3 regions of the Paenibacillus sp. ALE3 genome follow, and region 2 is predicted to be linked to each of the others. Evidence: riboswitches for the same ligand, from Rfam matches in the RefSeq annotation. Region 2 holds a riboswitch; each other region holds the start of a gene.
What was found. Region 2 has a riboswitch for cobalamin ahead of cobJ (precorrin-3B C(17)-methyltransferase). Riboswitches for the same ligand answer to the same signal wherever they lie in the genome.
Positions count from the first base shown of each region.

Region 1: another riboswitch for cobalamin. It lies ahead of ACXHJ2_RS24900 (ABC transporter substrate-binding protein); the one in region 2 lies ahead of cobJ (precorrin-3B C(17)-methyltransferase).
Region 3: another riboswitch for cobalamin. It lies ahead of ACXHJ2_RS16245 (ABC transporter substrate-binding protein); the one in region 2 lies ahead of cobJ (precorrin-3B C(17)-methyltransferase).

Region 1 covers NZ_CM134214.1:5,528,939-5,536,440, forward strand. Annotated here, with positions in the region: gene ACXHJ2_RS24885 (nucleobase:cation symporter-2 family protein) at 1-425, shown strand, start outside; gene ACXHJ2_RS24890 (hypothetical protein) at 508-1,566, opposite strand; gene ACXHJ2_RS24895 (hypothetical protein) at 1,671-2,486, opposite strand; cobalamin riboswitch at 3,252-3,455, shown strand; gene ACXHJ2_RS24900 (ABC transporter substrate-binding protein) at 3,675-5,258, shown strand; gene nikB (nickel ABC transporter permease) at 5,274-6,203, shown strand; gene nikC (nickel transporter permease) at 6,218-7,033, shown strand; gene ACXHJ2_RS24915 (ATP-binding cassette domain-containing protein) at 7,033-7,502, shown strand, end outside.
Region 2 covers NZ_CM134214.1:5,755,433-5,762,934, forward strand. Annotated here, with positions in the region: gene ACXHJ2_RS25890 (spore germination protein) at 1-163, shown strand, start outside; gene ACXHJ2_RS25895 (Ger(x)C family spore germination protein) at 163-1,380, shown strand; gene ACXHJ2_RS25900 (hypothetical protein) at 1,373-1,597, shown strand; gene ACXHJ2_RS25905 (GerAB/ArcD/ProY family transporter) at 1,640-2,797, shown strand; gene ACXHJ2_RS25910 (uroporphyrinogen-III synthase) at 2,899-3,756, shown strand; gene ACXHJ2_RS25915 (LOG family protein) at 3,955-4,509, shown strand; cobalamin riboswitch at 4,567-4,752, shown strand; gene cobJ (precorrin-3B C(17)-methyltransferase) at 5,061-6,869, shown strand; gene ACXHJ2_RS25925 (sirohydrochlorin chelatase) at 6,983-7,502, shown strand, end outside.
Region 3 covers NZ_CM134214.1:3,658,454-3,665,955, forward strand. Annotated here, with positions in the region: gene ACXHJ2_RS16215 (cobyric acid synthase) at 1-164, opposite strand, end outside; gene cobS (adenosylcobinamide-GDP ribazoletransferase) at 203-1,072, opposite strand; gene cobU (bifunctional adenosylcobinamide kinase/adenosylcobinamide-phosphate guanylyltransferase) at 1,069-1,629, opposite strand; gene cobT (nicotinate-nucleotide--dimethylbenzimidazole phosphoribosyltransferase) at 1,626-2,696, opposite strand; gene ACXHJ2_RS16235 (ABC transporter ATP-binding protein) at 2,738-3,574, opposite strand; gene ACXHJ2_RS16240 (FecCD family ABC transporter permease) at 3,571-4,617, opposite strand; gene ACXHJ2_RS16245 (ABC transporter substrate-binding protein) at 4,614-5,621, opposite strand; cobalamin riboswitch at 5,829-6,042, opposite strand; gene ACXHJ2_RS16250 (histidine phosphatase family protein) at 6,139-6,891, opposite strand; gene cbiB (adenosylcobinamide-phosphate synthase CbiB) at 6,906-7,502, opposite strand, start outside.

The DNA of each region.
Region 1 (7,502 bases), 230 kb from region 2:
GTCTGATCTCGCTAACTCGCGTCAAATCGCGTAACGTTATTTTTGCTGCGGGCGGCATCATGGTCGTTCTCGGTTTGCTGCCTAAGCTGGCTGCCTTGACGACAGTGATTCCTAACGCTGTGCTGGGCGGGGCAATGATCGTCATGTTTGGCTCGGTTGCTGCATCAGGTATGTCTATTTTGTCAGAAGTAGATCTGCGGAAGGAAAGCAATCTGCTGATCGCAGCATGCAGTATTGCTGTAGGCCTAGGCTCAGCTGTTCTGCCGCAAATGTTTGACCAACTGCCGAGCTTTGCCAAAATGCTGCTGCAAAATGGTATTGTATCGGGCTCGATTACGGCAATTGTCTTGAACATCGTTTTGGCAAGAAAACAAGGTGAATCGGTCAAAGGTGTAAATGTCTCGGAGGTTCCACAGAAGGTTTGATGAATAGGAAATAAACCAAAATAGCCGGAGAAAGGGTGTAGCCTCTTTTCCGGCTGTTTGGCATGGGGTTACCCAGAGCGAGTTATTTATTAAGTAGCATGAAATTATTGATAAAACCCTCTTTCTGTATGAAGATCGGGGTTTGAATTTTCGAAGTGAAGTCATAATAGTACACGCCGCGTCCTTCCTCCTGATTCTTCAGGGAGGTGCTGCCTAAATAATAGACCCCCTTGCCGTCCGGGGACATATAGATGAAGCTGCGGGATGAAATGGGCAGCTCTAGTTTGGTGCGTTTTCCAGTTGTAATATCGACAAGGCTATACTCGGGGTTGCCGTGATTAATGAAACGAGCAGTCACTAGAAGTAGCTGATCATTACTGCTGGACATTGACAAGATTTGTTCATTTTTAAGTGTGATCACAGTCCGCTCTTGTTTAGCATTATTGATCTCTGTAACTTTGTAGTTTGGAGGTCTTGAAAAAGTATTTTTTTTGGAGGCAATGTTGAATTCTTTACGTTGTTCCTTATCTGAATACTGTGTATTATAAATTGCTTTTTTTGCTGGATTATAGGTTATAGACCAGGTGTGTTCATCTTGATTTTCATCGTGCAAAAACTGCATGGTATGAGTCGATTTATCGTAGAAAATTGTTTTAAGTGTACTTTCTCCTTTTTTAACTGCAGCTAGGACAAGTGGACCTTCTAGAGTAGTTGGTACTATGCGATTAATGGCAAATAAATTATTGGATAATTGTTCGGTTTTTTTTGAATTTAAATCGTATGAAAATAGTTGGTCTCCCTTATCATCCACATCAGCAGAGTAATAAATTTTGTGATCAGGTAAGTACACCACAGAAAGTGGGTATTGGGAGGTATAGGGTACGTCGGCCAGCTTGGTCATTTTCTTACTGCTCAAGTCGTAAGTCATAACTCGCATAACCATGCCTTGATCTGTGTTCTTCCCATTCACATACTCTGTATAAGTCATGGATAGATATTGACCTTGTTCGACTGGAGCTGACTTTTTGCCTGATTGGATTTGTTTGGTTGGAGTTGATGGAGTAGAAGCTGGAGAGCAGGAAGGTAACAGAGTTAGAACAACCAAGGAAAGTATAAAAATACGATAGGTGCTTGTTTTCAAAAGGAAACATCCTTTCTAAAGATGAGAGATTTACCAAATCAAATATGATAAATAAAACAGGGAAGGACAGGGCAGTAGCCCTATCCTTGTTTCATCTGAAGATATTAAAACGAATAAAAATATCTTCCGGAAAATGAGAGAGACGAGCTCCATGTTAAGCCTAAATCCTGTACGCCTGTTTTCCAAATATCAATGACTGCATCTGGAAGGCTTCCATTATCGGCCTTAGTGAAATCATGTACATTGTTGTTGTCAATATTTCTTACAGAGATTCTTGTTCCAAACTCCGGGTTATCAATAGCCCCTTTCGTTGCACAATCGCCTCTTTTGAGTGTGTTGGAATTCTCACCTGTAGAGTCCGTAAAGTTTGTTCCTCTTCCCGTGCCTTGAACCTTGCCGCTTGATGTGCCAGTGATGACAATTTCATTATTATGTGCTCCGTATGTATAAGTCCCTGGTGCTTTGCGTGTTCCGCGTGGTAGTGCCTGAAGTGTGACATTATTAGTAGTAATCGTATTTTCCTTTTGATCAGGCAAGATAATATCTTTGATGTAACCTTCACCATCATAAATTACTTTTAAACCAGGCTGGGGGTCAGGGTTGTCAATATGATATACCGGTAGTGACTTGGCTTCTTCTTTGATTTCCTTAATAAGTGCTTCTTCTTTCTCTAGCTCAATTTGTTGTTCAGCAGTAAGTGGGGCAATAGCAGCTAGAGATTTTTGTGGTTCAGGTACTGGGGTTCCCTTTTCTAGTACAACCATATTATTGTTCTCATCATATTGGATGATTGTACCGGCCAACATCTGGTCAGGAATTTTCTCTCCTTTCTCAGCATGAGAGATTGCTGGACTGACGACTCCCCAAGAAATGAGTAACGTTGCAGCCAGAAAAGCTTGTGGTAGAAACTTCACTTTCATACAAAGCGCCTCCTTGAAAAATTTGTAAATCCATAGATAGCATAAATGAGCTTACATACTATGTCAACCTTTTAATGGTATATATGAATATAACTAGCCATATTTGCATTAGCAAAAGTTCATTAGTCTGATATATACGGCATTTAATGACATAACAGCAGAATTGATCGTCCATCAGGAATAAGAAGCGGAGGGATACCTCGAATAAATATTAGAAAATTGATATTGTACTAGATGAATTTGCTAAAGCGGTAGGAAGAGGCATAATATAACCCAGACTATGGATTTTGAATAGTGGTGGATGTTTCGGACCACGGTGCAGCTTCCCGAAAGGGGAGTGAGGCAAATGGTCACCTTGTATCGTGCTACGATGTGCTGGGTCGGAAATTTCGGAACAAGCGAAAACCCACCGCGTAATTAGGTTGGCCCCTAACGGTGGGTTTCGTTCGCATTAACATTCAGTTATGCAGCGCGCCGTGGTGGTGATCCACAGCCTTTCAAATCCTAGGAGTCTTGCCGTTGGCGCGGCGAAGGCTCTTTTTAGTATACGGATACGGTAGATATCTCTATACCTAATTTTAGCACGTGAATTGCGTGCATGCAATGAATAGTCACAGCCTTGATTCTCATCGTATCATTCAAATTTAAAATATTACGCTGCATTTGTTGACAAGCCAGTAGCAACAAAATAAGATAATCCTAATTCGTAATAAAAAGGAATAAAGGAAGAAAACAGGTGTGAGCCGGACAACTCTATATACGAGGTTTTGTTGAGACGATGTAGATAGTTGTTGAGCGTGTTCACTTAAAAGGGAAGTTCGGTAGATTCCGACACGGACCCGCCACTGTATACAGGCATCAGCAGGGTACTGCTGGAGCTTTCAGAATAGCCACTGGAACTGTGAGGAACCGGGAAGGCCTGAAAGATAAGCCTGGAGTCAGGAGACCTGCCTGTTTTGACATCACTGTCAGACCCACGGGATGCTGGGGAGGTGGTTAGGCGTGCTGCATACGGAATGTCTGAAACCGATCTGATCCCTTCTATGTTTTTGGAGTTGGCTTTGAGGTGAGTTTTGACATTTTATAATGAAAGCATTTCTGACTGCTGGTCAAGTGGTTGGGAATGCTTTTTTCGCGCTTTGCGTTAGGTTTATACGATATTTTACAAGATAGAGGAGGAAATGTGGGATGATAGGCAATCGTAATAGGCGTTCATGGTTCATATGTACAGGATTGCTGCTGCTGATGGCAGTTATGGCTCTTTCGGGATGCGGCACAGCCACGAAGACGGAGGATAGCTCAGGCAAGGGTGAGAATACGCCTGCACAACAGACTCCAGCAGGTAAAAAGCTGGTGATGGCGTATACGTGGAAACCGTCAGGCGTCGATCCGCATGGAGACAATAGCTGGGATGTGATGCGTTCCGGTGCCGGTGAGACACTCATTCGTTTGAATGAAAAGTTGGAGCCTGTGGCTTGGCTAGCCAAGGAATGGAAGCACGACAGTCCTAACGTGTGGACGTTCAGCTTGCAGGATAGGGTCACTTTTCATGATGGAAAGAGTATGGATGCAGCAAGCGTAAAAGCATCTTTGCTGCGCTCTATCGAGAAAAGTCACCTGGCGAAGGATTTACTGGATGTGAAGTCCATTGATGTAAATGGCCCGCTGACGCTGAAAATCACGACAAACCAGCCGAATGCAGCGCTGGCATCCAATCTGGCTGATCCGTCAACGATCGTGCTGGATGTGGCATCCATGAAAGATGAGCAGAGCTACCCTGCAATGACAGGTGCTTTTAAAATCAAAGCCTTTAACAAGGATCAATCCTTGGTCGTAGAGCGTTATGACGGATATTGGGGCGAAAAGGCACGACTGGCTGAAGCAACGATGGAATTCATTACGGACGGTAATTCGCGCCTGATGGCGTTACAATCCGGTGAGGTGGATGTAGCGACGGATATTCCGGTAGATAACGCAGAGGTACTAAAAAAGAACGACAAGCTACAAGTGCTGTCGGCTCCGTCCTTGCGTACCCATATGATTGTGTACAACATGGAATCGCCTGTGTTCAAGGATGCGACCAACCGTAAGGTGGTGGACAGTCTGATTCCGCGCGCATCCATTGTGAGCGCCGTCATGAGGGGCTTCGGTACGGAAGCAAGCAGCCCGTTTCCGAGTATTCTTCCCTTCGGTAAGATTGAGCGTAAAGCATTGAACGGAACGACAGAGCAGTTGTTGACGAAGGATGGCTGGCAGAAGGATGCCCAAGGCACATGGTCCAAGCAGGGCAAGCCATTCGAGGTTACGCTGCTGACCTTCCCTCAGCGTCCGGAGCTATCCGTCATGGCTGAGGTGATTCAGAGCCAGTTGCTGAATGAGGGAATCCAGGTCAAGATTCGCAAGGTGGAAAATATCGACGAGGCGTTGACCAAAAACGATTGGGATTTTGCTATGTACAGCATGCTCACGGCCCATACAGGAGAACCGCAGTATTTTATGGACATGTTCTACTCCTCTACAAGTGAAGCTAATGTAAGCCGTTATGCTTCCAAACCGCTGGAGGATATTCTTCACAGCCTGAAGTTGGCAAAGGATACCGCACAGCGTAATGCGGTAACACTGCAAGCGCTGGATATCATCAATACAGACTTGCCGCAGTCGTTCATTGTACACCCTGACAATGTGTTTGGCGTGAAAAAAGGGGTAGATGGCTTTACGCCGCATCCGATCGAGTATTACTACATTACAGCGCAATCTGATATTGCGGAATAACGGGCTACGTATCCTATGATTCGTTTTATACTGGAACGTGTGGCGCAGCTGCCCATCATTGTATTCGTTGTATCCACGCTGACTTTTGTACTGATGAGGCTGGCCCCTGGTGACCCTGCCCTCATTTTGCTCACCGCGCATAATGTTCCTGCTTCTGGGGAGGCGCTGACCGCGCTGCGAAACGAACTGGGCTTGAATGAGCCGCTTCATATTCAATATGTGAACTGGCTGCGGGATGTGTTCACGGGACATTGGGGAACCTCATATGTGTCCAAGGAGTCGGTGCTAAACGAACTGTGGAGCAGACTTCCCGCTACGGTGGAGCTAGCTTTGGCGGGCTTTGCCGTCATGACGGTGCTTACGCTTGGGATGGGGCTGGCTGCCTCGCTAAAAGTCAGCGGTCCACTAGATCGTCTGGGCAGGCTGTTCGCTTTGCTGGGATCGTCGATCCCTTCTTTTTGGCTTGGTTTTCTGCTGATCTATCTATTTTCCGTTCGCTTGGGCTGGCTCCCATCCATGGGAAGGGAGGACTGGACACATTTAGTACTCCCAGCGCTGACGCTTGGTGCAGGATTGGGAACGGTGCAAGCTCGTGTATTGCGTGCTCAAATGCTGGAGCTGAGTGACCGCAATTTTGTGAAAGCAGCGAGGGCTCGTGGTTTTTCCCGTATGCATATTCTCTTTTTTGAGCTATTTAAACATGCCGTTCTGCCAATGATTACGCTGTTAGGTACGAATCTATCATTTATGCTGGCAGGTAACGTCATCGTAGAGACCATTTTTTCATGGCCAGGGTTGGGCAAGTATTTTATAGATGCAATTACGCAGCGGGATTACCCGGTGATTCAGGGATATGTTATGTTTGCCGCATTTTTAATTGTAGGTGTTCAGTGTTTGGTGGATGTGGTCCAGACGGTGATAGATCCAAGGCTGCGTTTGCGTTAAGGGGGAAGCTGAAAATGAAAAAGATACGGCTTTCCTTTAGAGGAAGCTTGCTGACAGGGGGCGCACTGTTTGGCCTGATCGTGCTGCTCGGATTGCTGGCTCCATGGGCCGCCCCTCATGATCCTCTGCATGTGGACCTTCTGAACCGTTTGGCACCACCCAGCCGCAAATATCCTTTCGGTACGGATCATCTGGGTCGGGATGTGCTGTCACGGCTCATTTACGGAATTCGGTCGAGCGTGCTAATCGCGTGTGCGATTACGGTAGCAACGCTGTGTATTAGTCTGCCTACAGGCATGCTCATTGGTTATGTGCGAGGACGCGTGGATCAGCTGATTATGCGGGGAATCGACGGCGTACTGGCTTTTCCTGATATTATTTTAACGGTAGCGATTGTGGGTATTTTGGGGCCGGGTTTCGTCAACATGACCTTAGCGATTATTGCGGTACGGTGGGCGGGCTATGTCCGCTATATCCGTAGTTTGGTTCAAAAAGCTTGCCAGGAGGACTATGTACGGTATGCCCGTTTGTCCGGTAATTCACACGTGCGCATACTAAGGCGTTATGTATTGCCACAAGTATGGCCGCAATTGTTGGTTTATACGGTATGGGATATCGGACGCGTGGTGTTAATGATCGCTGGGCTCTCCTTTCTTGGACTGGGTGTACAGCCGCCCAAGCCAGAGTGGGGTGTGATGCTGCATGATGCAACCTCGTATTTTCAGGTGGCTCCGCATGTTATGATCTTCCCGGGTTTGGCGATTATGCTATTTGTGCTTGCCTGCCAGCTTCTGGGTGATCATTTTTCGGAAAAGGGGGCGGCGAAATAATGGGGGAGCGACCAGTCACGGGGCGAAAGGACATAGAGCAAGCATACATGCAAAAACCGTTGTTACACGTGGAACATTTGGAGATTTGCCGTACAGGTGTAAGAGCCAGCGAAAGCGAAAGCAAACCGCTATTACGGGATGTGAACTTTTCCGTCTACCCAGGGGAAATTGTAGCCTTGACTGGGCCAAGTGGATGCGGCAAAAGTCTGACCGCACACGCAATCGCGGGTATGCTGGACCCAGGTGTTGGTGTTACGCAAGGGTGCATCTACTATAACGGGGAAGACATTATCCCGTTCCATGAACAGCGCTGGCAAAGACTGCGCCGTGGGGAAATTGCCCTGCTCATTCAGCAATCGCTGAGCGGGCTGAATCCGATCCGTACCGTCCGTGCCCAGCTGACGGATACGCTTAGACTGAACGGGCTGCGCCTGATGCACGCCCAGAAGGAGCTGGGGCAAGCTGATGC
Region 2 (7,502 bases):
TATGAGTGGATATAGCCCGTACAACCACATGGACCAAAAGGATATTATCGTCCGTGCACCTTGGTGGAAAATGACCAAACGTCCTTCATGGATTGGTAAAGACAACAACAAACGAGCGAAGAAAGAGATGAATGGATCACCTAAAACCGAGGAGGGATGGTGATGAAGCCCACATCGAATACACAACAAAGGCGTAAAGTGGCTGTGCTCTGTTGCCTGCTGCTTTGTTCTGTCCTTTTGGGAGGATGTTGGGATCGCCGTGAAGTGAATGATGTGGCCTTTGTGATGGGGACCGGGCTGGATAAGGAAGGTGATCAATACCGGGTAACGATGCAAATTGCTCTGCCCGGACAGCTCGGATCTACGGGCAGTACAGGAGGGGGGGGAGGTACAAGTGGTACGAAGTCCTACTACTTGGAGTCCAAAACAGGTCCAAGCTTTCGGGGAGCAAGCACCGAGGAACAGCGCGGAGTTTCGCGAACGCTGAATTATTCTCATCGACGGGTGCTGCTGTTCGGCGAGGCGCTGGCACGAGAAGGGATTAGCAAAATGATGGATGTCATTGCACGTATTCCGCAGAACCGTCTGTCTTCCCTAGTTGTTATCACAAAGGGATCAGCGATGGAAGTGCTTCAGGCAGATGCTCCGATTGAGCAATATCCAGCGGAAATGGTGCGTGAGCTCAACTTTTCCTATATGAAAAAACCTCGTTCCGTTAAGCTGCTAATGAATTCCGTGCTGCTGGAAGGCATTGACCCGGTGGTGCCGGTAATGTCTTTGGTGAAGAATGGGCCCGCTAATATTAAAGACAAGAAGACAAACATTCAGATCGATGGACTGGCTGTTTTTCGCCAAGACAGGTTAACAGGGATTATTGATAACCACCTTAGTCGGTTTCTGCTTTTGGGGATGGAGCAAGCGAAGGAGACAGAGATATTTATCCCACCTCCCAAGGGTACTGGTTATTTATCTGTACATCTCATCGAGAATAAAGTCCATATTAAGCCCCATATTCAGGGGGATGAGATTCGAATGACTGTTCATTTGAACTGCAATGGGAATGTGAAGGAAAATGAGACGAATTTCGATATTTCCAACGAGGAAAATTTGAAGTGGCTGGAGCAGCAGACAGCCGAGGAGATCAAGAGGGAGCTGGGAGAGGCTGTCAAGGAGATCCAGCAAAAGTATCACTCAGACGTACTTGGCTTGGGCCGGGCTATTATTATGAGTCACCCGGATGAATGGAAACGGATTAAACCTCAATGGGATCAACTATATCCCAAAGTGGAAATCACTATCGATCCGGTCGTGCATATTGAGAATATCGGTGCGGTCACCAAACCATTCGGGGTCAAAAAGGAGCAAATCCAGAATGAATAAAGTATTTCTATTACCTTTATTGCTGGCTATGCTCTTCATGTATCTGGTTGACCGTAAAAGTATTAACAATGCACCCGCCGTCAATCGCTGGGTCTCCCGCGTATTGTATGTCATTAGCATTGGCATCTGGATTTACGGTACATCGACGAAGAGCACCGTTTATGTGGCTACATGGGTGGCCCGTTTCATTGACATATGGCTCCCCCCTAGATTGTAAACGTGTAATGGATGCCTGCGGGCAAAAGGAGGATGTACCTGCATGAAACAGTTCACAACCAGACAAATTGTGCTGCTTGGTGTATTGATGGAGGTCGGTATTACCCTTATACATGCTCCGGCGCAGGCAGCAGATCACGCGAATCAGCATGCCTACTGGACCTGTGCAATTGCGGCCATCGTACTATGCTTGCCGATCTGGGCGATGCTGAAACTCAAGCGGCGTTTCCCAGATCAGGATCTGATGCAGGCGATGGTGAGCTCTCACCCTGTGCTGGGACGTATGCTGCTTGCAGTCTATCTCATTTTATTCCTGATCATTTTTGCTCGGGATTTGAGGATTATTACGGATTTGGTGGAGGTGGTGCTTTTGCCACTAACTCCGATTGTTATGGTATCTCTGATTATGCTATTGACTCTGACATTTATGGCGAAAGGCGGAATAAGCACCATCGTCAATATGGCGGAGATTTTTGTACCACTGTTGATTGTGACGTTATTGACCATGCCGCTTTTTTTTGGGCGTAATATGGATTTTTCGGTGTTGAGGCCCTATTTACATCCAGAGGTAGAGGGAGTGATCAAGGGTAGCTGGCGCATGCTGGGATATATGGCCGATATCATGATGGTTCCCTTTGTGATTTCTGGGAAAAGCTATAATGGGCGTAGTGCGTGGTTTGGGCATTTGATCGGAACCGTCTTTTTGATCTTGCTGGTGTTGTTGTCGGAGTTAGTGATTGGTGTCCCTATCTTGTCACGATTGTTTTATCCATCGTATGAACTGGTACGTCAGTTGCAGCTAACGGACTTTCTGGATCGGTTCGACTTGTTCGTGGCAGCATTGACCGTACCCACCTTTCTTACGAAGATTGGAGTTGATCTGTACGTTACCAGTTTGGCGGTAAAGCGTATGTTTGCCCATGTCTGGGGGAGTCTGATGGTTTGGCCCGTAGGTTTGTTAGGTTATGTCTGTTCGTTTATGCTGTTCTCCAATATCGTACAAATTTATGATTTTAGCCGGGAATGGACTGCGGTGATGGTCATTTTTTTTGTATTCATGCCCTTCTTGCTGTGGATGTTGCTACGGCCCAAATTTAAAGGGAGTGGCAACGATGATAAGTCCTCATCTGGCAGGGAGAGGGATAGAAGTGATCAGAAAGAAGGCCAGCAGGAAAGCGAAACAGGACACACCCATTTATAAGATTACTATATTTATCGAAAAAGTAATTCTTATTTGTCTTTTGCCTCTCTGATTGTATACTTGGTAGAAAGAAATACGACTTCTACAAGGGAGGCAACAGCATGGCACAACGCATGGCAGGTAAGAGAGTCGCTCTTGCCGGTCCCCGTAAAGCAGAAGAAATGGCGCTGCTAGTTATGAAGATGGGGGGCGAGCCAGTAGAGCGTCCGGCCCAGGGGACTGTTTTTCTAGATGATATCGAGCTGCGCAACGCTGTTGTATCGTGGGTGAAGAACCCTCCGGACTGGTACATCTTCACGACCGGTATGGGACTGGATGCTCTGTTCGATATGGCGGAGGATATGGGCGTGGCCGAGCAGATTATAGAGCTGCTGCAATCCTCCAACATTGCAGCACGGGGCTACAAGACGGTCAATGGACTCAAAAAGCGTGGCTTTACGCCAGCAGTACGGGACGAGGACGGAAGTTTGATCGGATTGACACGAGCCTTTGCCCCATATGATCTGAAGGGGAAGGAAGTGCTGTTGCAACTGCATGGAGACCCGGCACCCCGGTTAGTAGAGTGGCTGGATGAGCAGGGCGCAGTGACCCGCCAAGTACTTCCTTATAAGCATATCCCACCTGAAGAAGCAAAATTGCAAGCGTTACTAGATGATGTTATAAACCGTACGATTGATGCCGTTACGTTCACGAGTGGCCCGCAAATCCGATTTTTGGCCCAATATGCCAGAGAGCAAAATCGATTTGAGGATTTACTGGAAGCTTTTCGTGAAGATGTAATTGCTGTATCGGTGGGCAAGGTGACCGCACAATCCATTTTGGAAGAAGGGATTGAACGAATCGTGTTTCCAACTGAAGAGCGCATGGGTGCGATGATGGTGGAGCTGGGCAAATATTTTGAACATAGTGATTCGGTGCATGGCTGTGGTCTGAAAAGCGTGAACGGTCATTTGAAATGAGCTAGAAATGATAATGCAGTAAGCTAAAATGAACTTATATTTACTAATAAAGCGTAAAATAGAGATAAGGGCCTACGAGGTCTTTATCTTTTTTTGTTGGACATGCATCGACAAAGTTTTTTGTTATAGCGAAAATATTTATCTAATATAATGAATAAGTTTCGATGCATGATATTGAGGACAGGAGCTGAGACGTTTATGAATTCTATTTGTGTATTTGCAGGGTCCAGACCTGGAAATTCATCGGTATATGTTGAGGCCGCAGGCAAGCTGGGTGAAGCTATGGCTCGCCAGCATATCCGTCTAATTTATGGTGGCTCCAGCAGGGGGCTGATGGGTAAGGTGGCGGATGAACTACTGGCGGGTGACGGTCAGGTCACCGGCATTATGCCCATCCTATTATTCGATGCAGAGATCATTCATCGGGGAGTTACCGAGTTTATTGAGGTAGCAAGCATGCATGAACGTAAAGCGGCGATGAGCGAGATGGCCGATGCGTTTATAGCCCTTCCGGGTGGGTTGGGAACCTTTGAGGAGTTGTTCGAGGTATTGTGCTGGGCGCAAATTGGCATACATCGCAAGCCCATTGGGCTGCTGAATGTGAATGGATATTTTGACCCGTTGATAGAAATGGTACGTCATAGCGTGCAGGAAGGGTTTACCGGAGCTGATCATCCAGCACTACTGAGTATCTCTGCGGACCCGGATGAATTGCTGCATATGCTGAAAAATAAGGCAGAGAACTTGAAATAAAGCTTTTTTCGTGCTTGCACAACTGATTGAGGCAAGGTTATGATAAGACCCATAATCAAATAGCGGACAGACAAGGTGCCTTTGCGGTTGAGCAAAGGGTAACAGGGAATCGGGTGCAAGTCCCGAGCGGTCCCGCCACTGTAAGGAAGAGGATTCTTTTAAATGGTCACTCGTACAAAACGGGGAAGACGAAAGAATCCGTTGATGCCAAGCCAGGAGACCTACCTTGATCTGTATGCACCGTTAACCTTCGCGGAGAGGATGGGTGTACGAAATCAGGAAATCAGGCACACGTTGCTTTTTCCATGTTGGTTACAGGCTTGCGTGGATATGAACGTGTAGCAGCGTTTGAAGCGCAAACAAAACAGATGGAAAACAACGGCAGATTGGAGGAAGACAAGACTGTCCTCTTACGCTGTTTCGTCTGATGAGAGAGATACGTACATAGGAACCCCATCCGGGCAGGATGGGGTTTTTTCGAGTTACAGGATGCCACAAATTATTGAAATAGATAGTATAGCTGCCCTGAAAAGGATGATAGGAGGAGCACGATGAGCCCATTAGGAAAATTGCTGGTGATTGGATTTGGACCAGGAGATATGGAACATATCACAAAACGTGCGTTGGATGCGCTGGCCGAAAGTGAGGTCATTATCGGCTACAATACCTACGTTGATTTGATCCGTCCGTTGTTGAACGGACAGGAGATTGTACGCACAGGGATGACAGAGGAAGTGAGCCGTGCGCAGGAGGCGGTTCGCCAAGCAGAGATGGGCAAGAAGGTAGCCGTCATTTCCAGTGGAGATGCTGGGGTCTATGGCATGGCAGGTCTGGTGTACGAAGTGCTGATGCAAAAAGGCTGGCGTCGCGAGGACGGGGTTGAGGTGGAGGTTGTGCCGGGGATCTCGGCTATTCAATCCTGTGCTTCGTTGTTGGGAGCGCCAGTTATGCATGATGCTTGCACGATCAGTCTGAGTGATCATCTGACCCCGTGGGAAACAATCGTGAAGCGTGTAGAAGCTGCGGCTTCGGCTGATTTTGTGATTGCATTATACAACCCGCGTAGTGGTCGGCGTACCCGCCAGATTGTGGAGACGCAGTCCATTTTGCTTCGTTACCGTGATCCGCAGACTCCGGTTGGGCTGGTGAAGAGTGCTTATCGTGAACGTCAGCAGGTTATTGTGACGACGCTGGAAGATATGCTGAACCATGATATCGGGATGCTGACGACCGTAATCATCGGCAATTCCTCGACGACAGTGTATGACGGCTTAATCGTGACTCCACGCGGCTATCAGCGTAAATACACGCTGGACGCGACCGAACAGGTGCTCAAACCGCATCAGCGGCTTCGCACGGAAGCGGAGCCGTGGTCGCTGGGCGCGCAAGAGGATCGCGCGCTGGATGCACCGCAGGGAGGCGGAGCTCTGACTGCGCCTACCGGGCCTTCCGCGAGCGGTGCTGCGGTTGCCACGCAGGCACGCCCGCAAGCGATGGCTGCTGTACAGGTGCCGCCTGCGAAGCAAACCGGGGCGACCCCAGCATCGCTGGCAGCAGAGGCGCTCGGTCGTCTTGCTGTTGGCGGCAAGCTGCCAGGCGAAGCCAACGCTCGCTGGAGCGGGCAAGCGCCTACCGCCCAGAGCGCCGTTGGAACGGCAGCAGGGGCCGGAGCAGGAGCTGCGGCTGCGAAGGCGTCAGGCGGCTTTGGCAAGCCTGCGCTGTTTGAGGTGGGGGTTTCCCCTGGCGTGGGAAACAAGAAGTTCACTGCTCGGCAGATGGCACTGCTCGCCGAGGTAGCGGGTGATGATGGCGAGCTGGAATACACGCCAGATCATCAGATCGTGCTGCGCGTGCCGTGCCTAGACCCTGAGGAACTGGTCGGTCGGCTGCGGGATGAACGATTCATTGTCATGCCGCTCGGCGATGTGTTTAAGGTCAAGGCGTGCGACTTCTGCAATATGGAGAAAGATGACGCTGTGCCTGTGGCTGAGCACCTACAGGTTGTACTCGGCGGATTACAGGCACCCAAGGAAACGAGCATTGCTTTGAACGGATGCGGCATGGCCTGCTATGGAGCGGTGCTGGAGGATATCGGAATTGTCTACCGCAAGGGAGGATATGATCTTTTCCTCGGCGGCAAAAAATTTGGCCGTAATGCTCATGCCGCTCAGCCCGTAGCGGAAGGGATTCCAGGTGATCAGATTACGGACATCGTGGAGAATATTATCGCTGAATACAAGGAAAAAGGGCATCCGAACGAGCGTTTTCATAAGTTTTTCAAACGTGTAGGCATCGTTGCGGGTTTCCGGCATGAAGATTCACCGGCAACAGTAGAAGTGAACGCGGTTTGTGGTGATTAATAGGTTTGTAGGCTTGATGAATAGGTTTGTAGGCTTGATGAACCGGATACAAGCATATATATAAAATAGGGCGTATGTAGACTATCCCTATAAATGAGGAGGAACAAACAGCAGTGGATGCAATATTGTTGGTTGGACATGGAAGTCGGGACCCAGAGGGTAATCAGGAACTACTGGAATTTGCACAGGCGGTGGCAGATCGGGCGCCAGGTACGTGTGTAGAGACCTGTTTCCTAGAGTTGGCACGCCCTAGTATTGCCGAAGGAGTACAGGCGTGTGTGGAGAAAGGGGCGACACGTGTCGTTCTTATTCCGATTATTTTGTTCGCAGCAGTGCACGCCAAAATTGATATCCCGATGGCTATTGATCGGGCAAAGGCAAAATATCCGCAGGTGGAATTTGTATACGGACGCCCGATTGGCGTTCACGAGAAAATCGTTAGCATACTGCTGGACCGCTTGAAAGAGACCCGTCCAGTTGCCGTTCCAGCGGGGATGCATAGCGCGGTGGAGGCATCTGCCGAGGTATCCAACGAAGAAACAGCGGTACTTGTATTAGGACGCGGAAGTAGCGATCCAGATGCGAACAGTGACTTTTTCAAAATCACCCGTATGCTGTGGGAGAAGCTTTCTT
Region 3 (7,502 bases), 2.1 Mb from region 2:
TTTAACGCCATATTTTGTGACTTAAACGGTGCGGGACGATAGCCGTCCTGCAGAAAGATCCGGCACAGCGCAGTCGTTACTACGCTTTTGCCCACATCCGACGCTGTTCCTTGAAGCATCAATATAGCTGCCGGGTTCGTGCGGGACGGTTCGAAAGTTGACAATTGCCTCTTCCCCTTTAACGAATTCATTTCAAATTTGGTCACAACCCGTACAAAATGACAATAAACAGCATCAAAACCGTCTCCAGCAATTCGTTCAAAGCTCCGTATATATCCCCCGTAAGTCCCCCAAGGCGGCGGTTAATACGGTTTGCAACAAAGGTTCCAGCTCCGTAGGCCAAAAGCGGAAGCAATGCAAATCCTAGCCAGATTGGAAAAGACCCAGAATACGAAAGATGCATCTGTAAGTATGCCCCTGCTAACGATAGGCCCCCTGCTTCCTCTGTTACTGTAGCTAAACCTGCAAAGATATATTGCCCTGAAGCAGCGCATAGCGTCACTAATACTGCCCAGAATACGGCCAGTCCGACACGTTTACCGTTCATATCAGCAAAACGCGCCGCCAGCCCATCATCGTTACGGGCTTTAGGCCAGCGCCTCATCGCATGTACCATAAACCAACGGCTCCAAACCATCGGAAGTATCAGCAAGCCGGACGCATTTCGCTCAACCAGCACGGTATACAACAAAGAAGCCTTGAGCATGAGTAGCAGTACACAAGCAATAACACCCATCGCTCCTACACGGCTATCCTTCATAATTTCCAGCATCCGTTCACGGGACCTGTAGCTAAACAAGGCATCAGCCGCATCCATCCACCCGTCCAGATGCAGTCCGCCCGTCAACCACACCCAGACAGCAAGGGTAAGAATCGCACATGGCACTGGTGGCAGCACCATAGCCGTAAGCGCCGCAAAGCTCCAAACGATAATGGCAATAACCAATCCAACCAGCGGATAATAACTTGTACTGCGTTTCAGCAACTCCGGGGAAAAATCCAGCTCCGCCTTGACCGGTAGACGGGATAAAAATTGAAAAGCCGCAGCAACAGCCTGACGTTCACTGCTCATAGCTTATATTCCAACTGTTTAAGTTCTACGGGGATACCCGCCGTTACTAAAAAAACTTCATCACAAAGACGGGCAATCCGCTGATTCATAATCCCGCTCAAATCCCGGTACAGCCTTCCAAGCGGATATTCTGGTACAATACCGTCACCGACTTCATTGGTTACGATGACGAGCGATCCCGGATACTGCTCCACAGCTGTTGCCAGTTCATCCATGGCGGCTCTGGCGGCAGTTTCACCGTCCTCGCCTGCGGCCAGCAGTACGTTCGACAGCCACAGGGTCAGGCAGTCGACCAGCACCATAGACGCAGGCTGCGACGCTTGAGCGTTGCCAAGTTGTCGCAGCAGCTCCGGCAGCGCCTGCGCTTCCTCCAGCGTCTGCCAGTCATACCCGGCAGAATCGCGCTGGAGCCGATGAAGGGCGATGCGCTCCTTCATCTCCACATCATAGGCTTGCGCCGTTGCAATGTAGCAGGCACGCGGTGCGCGCGCCATGCATAATCGCTCGGCAAAGCCGCTTTTTCCGCTGCGTGCCCCGCCGGTCACGAGCGCCTTCATCGCTGCGCGGCTCCCTGACCGTCCGATACGCCTGCATCGGCAAAGGTCGCCATTTCGCGCATAATGCGGCACGCCGCATCAATCAGGTGCAAGCTCAGCGCACCGCCCGTGCCCTCACCGAGCCGCATGTCCAGATGGAGCATGGGCTCCAGCTTGAGCTGGCGAAGCACCGCTGAATGTCCGCGCTCGTCCGAGGCGTGCGAAGCAAGCATGTACGCCGCGCTTGCAGGCGCAAGCGCGCGTGCAGCAAGGGCAGCCGCGCCGGAAATAAAGCCGTCCAGCACCACTGGACAGCGATGTGCGGCTGCGCCGAGGATGACGCCTGCCAGAGCGGCAATCTCCAGACCGCCAACCTTGGTCAGCACGTCCAGCGCGTCATTGGCATCCGGCTGATTCACATCCAATGCGCGGCAGACAACGGCTATTTTACGGGTAAGTCCCGCCGAATCTACGCCCGTCCCCCGGCCTACGATAACTTCCGGCTCAAGCCCGGTGAGCGCACATACAACAGCAGCACTGGCTGTCGTATTTCCAATGCCCAGCTCTCCAGTAACGAATAGCCGTGTGCCACCTTTAACCGCTTCTGCTACAGCTTCAGCTCCGGCCAAAACTGCTTGTTCCGCTTCCGTACGCAGCATCGCTGGCCCTTTAGCCATATTCGAAGTGCCCATGCGCACCTTACGATTCACCAAACTCGGGTGAGAGACATCCGCATTCACGCCAACATCTACTACCTGGACATCAGCGCCCGCATGACGTGCCAGCACATTAATTGCTGCGCCGCCTGACAGCATGTTATACAGCATTTGCTGCGTAACCTCAGCTGGAAAGGCGCTAACTCCCTCTTCACACACACCATGATCCGCAGCCATGACCATCACCGTTTTGCGATCAAATTCAGGCTTGTCCACGCCAGTAATTCCTGCTAACTGAATGGCCAAACTCTCCAGCTTTCCAAGACTTCCAGGTGGCTTCGTTAATTGGTCCAAATGTGCTGAAGCTGCCGAAGCCGCCACTCCATCCGGCTGGGCAATGCTATCGATCAGATGACGCAGCTTGTCGTTCATATCTTCCACTCCCTGCTCTTTTTTAGTATGTTCCCAATCTCTTATTGGTCTGCTGTAGACGCAGCGCTTCTGCGCAGCAAGAGCTGCGGCACACCGCTATCGGGATGCGGAAGCATCACAGGCTCAACACCATATACACGACGAATCCGGTCCTCTGTTAGCAAATCCGATGAAGTACCCAATCCTTCAACCATTCCATCCTTAAGTACAAGCAAATTATCGCAAAACTGTGCCGCCAAATTAAGATCATGCAGGACAGCAATGATTGTCACGCCCGTTTCTTGGCGCCATTCTGCCAGCAACTCCATAAATTCAAGCTGATAGCGCAAATCCAGATAGGTCGTAGGTTCGTCCAGCAGCAATACCTGTGGCTCCTGTACCATCACCTTTGCTAATGCTACACGCTGTCGCTGTCCCCCACTCAAGCGGTCCAATGTTCTGTCGGCCAGTGAAGTAAGACTCAATCGCGCTAGGACCCGATCCGTAATCGCCTCCACATCAACTCCCTTTTCCCTGCCTAGCCAGTCCTGATGAGGAAACCGTCCCATTTCTATAACTTCCCTGACGGTGTATCCCACTGGGGGAATTCCCTCCTGCTGGAGTACGGCTACAAGTTGGGAAAGCTCTTTTCTGCTGTAGCTACCGACCTTTTTACCATAGATATGAACACTTCCAGAAGTCGGCTGATCTACGCCAGAAAGCAGATGCAGCAACGTCGATTTTCCACTCCCATTCGGACCAATGATCCCCCACCAAGCTCCTTCGTCTACGTTCCAGCTAATATTCTTCAACACATGGAACTCTCCATAAGCACGGGTCAGGCCTGCTACCTCTAGCGCCCGATCATACACCTTCTGTGATTCACTTTGTTTGGTCACAACAGATCCCCCCTGCGTAGCTTCTTGTTCCGGTACAGGAGATACGCGAAGAACGGCGCCCCAACAAAGGCCGTCATAACGCCCAGAGGAATTTCCGTTGGGGCCAACAACGTGCGAGCCGCCGTATCTGCCCAAGCCATAAAAATAGCTCCACCCAGTGCAGATAACGGAACAATCATCCGGTAATCGGGACCTGCCATCAGACGAATGATATGAGGCACAACAAGTCCAACAAAGCCAATGACTCCACATACCGAGACAGCGGCAGCTGTCAGCAAGGTAGATATGATTAGGACAGATAGCTTCGTCGCATCTACATGAACCCCCATATGAGCCGCTTGACGTTCTCCCAAAGCCAGAATATTCAGCACCCGTGCCCGGTTCCATAGAAACACCAGCCCAACGATCACGTAAGGTAAAAGAATTCCCGTATATGACCAACCGCGCAGACTGAGACTTCCCAGCGTCCAGTACAATATTTCATTGACTGTTTCCTTCGACATGGCTGCCAGAAAAGAAACAATGGCTCCCCCAAAAAATTGCATCACCACACCTGATAAAATGAGGCTTTGGGTCGGAATTTTCCCACCTTCACGCGCCAACGTCAACACCATCCACAGCGTCAGCATGCCGGTTATAAATGCAACTAGCGGAAGTGTCCATATACCCACAAATGAAAATTGAAGCCCCCAATAAATCAGTACTGCTGCTCCGACCGAAGCTCCCGAGGATACCCCAAGGGTATACGGATCAGCCAAGGGATTACGCAACACACCCTGAAATCCGGCTCCCGCCAGCGCCAGCGCTGCTCCAACCAACATTCCCAGTAACACCCGTGGCAATCTGACCTTCAAAATGATCTGCTCTGAGGATGTATTCCAATCCGGTGTAAACGTATCACCTAACCACGGTAGGTGGTTGATCAAAATACCTGTGATCTGGCTGACCGGAAGACTGACCGAGCCGATGCCAAGACAGAGTAGCAGCGTCAGCAGCAGCAAGACAAGACCTGGCCCCCCAAAACCGATCAGTCTACGGTTCATTTGAAAATTTCAGGGTACACGCCCTTAGCCACTTCCTTGAGCCCTTCCGTTACGCGTGGCCCCGGACGACTGATCAAATTATCATCCACGGCAAATACACGATGGTTACGAACAGCCGATATTTGATCCCATCCACTGCGAGCTTTTATGATATCGCCGAGGGTCTGGCCTGTTTTATCATCCTTCACACTTTTGCTGTACAAAATCACGTCAGGGTTGGCAGCTATAATATTTTCCTCACTGATTTGGTACCAGCCCTTCTGCGTGGCACCCACGTTTTCGCCGCCCGCCAATGTGATCAGTTCATCCATAAATTCGCCCTTACCCACTGTCCAGCCTGGTGAAAATTCGACGTATACCCGTAGCTTCTGCCCTTTTCCGATATTTTTAACTCCTTCTTTCACTTCCGCTACATCTGCTCTCATCTTGTCAGTCACCGCTCTCGCTTCTTTCTGATGATCGGTGATTTTCCCATACAATTCGATGTTAGCTATGACATCTTCAACTGTTTTCGGTTCTGTTTTAAAAATCATAATCCCCATGTCACGCAGCTTAGTCGTAGCCTGTTCACTAAGTGAAATTCCTGCAAAAACAACTTCCGGGTTCGCAGCAATGATCGCCTCTTCGTTCGGTTTCATAATACCGCCCACTTTAGGCTTTTTCGTAGCTGCCTCTGGGTAATCAGAGTAGTCGGATACACCAACAATTTCCTTATCCAGTCCGATAGCGAACAGCGCTTCAGTTTCTGCCGGGGAGACGGAAACAATCTTGTCCGGTGCTTTTTTGAATGTAAATTCCTGTCCTGTTGCATCCTTAACCGTTAGCGGGTAAACCGTTTTGCCCGGAGGCTCTTGTGCGGTTACAGTCTGTCCCGGCTGCTGTGAAGAAGCTTGGCCCTCTTTATTTTCTACATTTTTTCCATTCGCGCCACATGCACTCAGTACAACTGCCAATATCAGCGCCAATAGACCTGTTGTCCATACCTTTATTTTCTTTCCTGCCATGATTTGCACCCCTTCATACAAAAATCGTTAAGAGCGTTACTTGAACATCATCCGTATTTCCTCATTCCAGCCTTCTTTTCCTATCAAAAACCCCCGCATCCTCATTTCAGGACACAGGGGTCACGTTAGCACAGATTGTGCGCAGGCGGGCAGCTTCCTTCCGCATGGACAGTCACTGCGAACACGTCATCCTTTCCTCGAAGGATTATGGTGACAGGCGGACGGGCAGGTATCCTGACTTATGGAAGAGGCAGCCCTGATATTCTTTCATATGCTTGGCGGCACATGTAACAGGGCTAATAGGCATGTTTCCATTTACAGTGGCGGGACCGTGTCGGACTCACACCGACTTCCCTTTTAACAACGCAATAAAGGAAAGCAAGTTCCTCACATAGCGCCGACCTCGTCTGCTGGATATTTGATGTAGTGGTAGTCAAGCCGTTCTTTTACTTGATGATTATAGGTTAAAAAGAGTTAGCTTACAACCCAAACAGTCGCTTTATTCGCCTTGTTTAACCTAATGAGAAAGCAATCTTGCTATACAATTGTGCGGTCCTGTCAACCTTAACTGAATCATAAACGCTTCTCCCGGCTTCGGATTCAGACTCCAAAAATCATGGCCAGGCATAAGCATACAAGCCAACTGACGAATTACACCACCATGCGTGACAATCAAGACAGAGGGCGGCGTAGCATTCGACTTCATTGGCTGAACCTCCAAAGCAATGCGCCACGCAAACAAAGAGTCGAGGAATTCACGCAGACGATTCACAAAATGAATCCAAGGCTCTCCTCCAGGTGGGGTGAATTGTTGCGGCTCATCAATCCAAGCGCGATACAACGCCACATCCTTAAGCATGTCATACGTTTTTCCATCCCACTCACCAAAGTGAAGTTCTCGCAGACGTGGTTCCATGATAGGAGGCTTAGCAGAGAGGGAACATTCAGACGTCAATGCTGACTCCGGCAAAATGATCTGCAAGGTCTGGCGACATCGCATTAAGTCGCTGCAATAGATTCGAGCAAAGGAATGTCCCTGCAATTTTTTCTGTAAAGTCTTTAACTCCTGCTCTGCTCCCGACAGTAAACCCAAGTCGGCATGTCCCAGATATCGACGTTCCTTATTCCATAAGGTCGTGCCATGACGAACTAGCACGAGCTCCATGTCCCACTGCAGATCTTCTTTAGCATCATTCGGCTTACTAACCTGTTGTGAGTTCGGACTTGGTGCACTTTCTCGCACTCTTTTTCCTTCTGTATCTTGTTTCAAAATCGTGTCACTCCTCACTGCATCCATCCCAAGGCAAAACACCCTGCAGCTCCCATCAAACATAACCCTACAAACATAGTGGATACGGCGAACATCAGCCGGATCGTATGCCGGATATCCTTCGACTCCAGCGGTCGTATCCCTTCGCCCATATATGCCCGAAAGGAGCGTATGCCGTGATACACATTATAGCCACCGAGACGAATCCCTAGGGCACCTGCCACCGCTGATTCGGGAAATCCGCTATTTGGGCTTGGATGCAGACGGGCATCCCGCTTGATTGTCCGCCAGCTTCTTGCAGTATCCAGCCGATACAACCACGACGCTATCACTAGCATAACTGCTGTCATGCGAGCCGGAATGTAGTTAGCTACATCATCTAGCCGTGCCGAGGCCCAGCCTAAATGCAGGTACTTTTCATTTTTGTAGCCAACCATTGAATCGAGCGTGTTTACGGCACGATATGCCAGTGCCAAGGGTGCTCCCCCGATCAGGGCATAAAAAAGCGGGGAAATAATGGCGTCCACGATATTTTCAGCGACCGTTTCGACGGTACCGCGCACAATTTCGGGCTCGTCAAGCTGCTGCGTATCCCTTCCGACAATCATGCC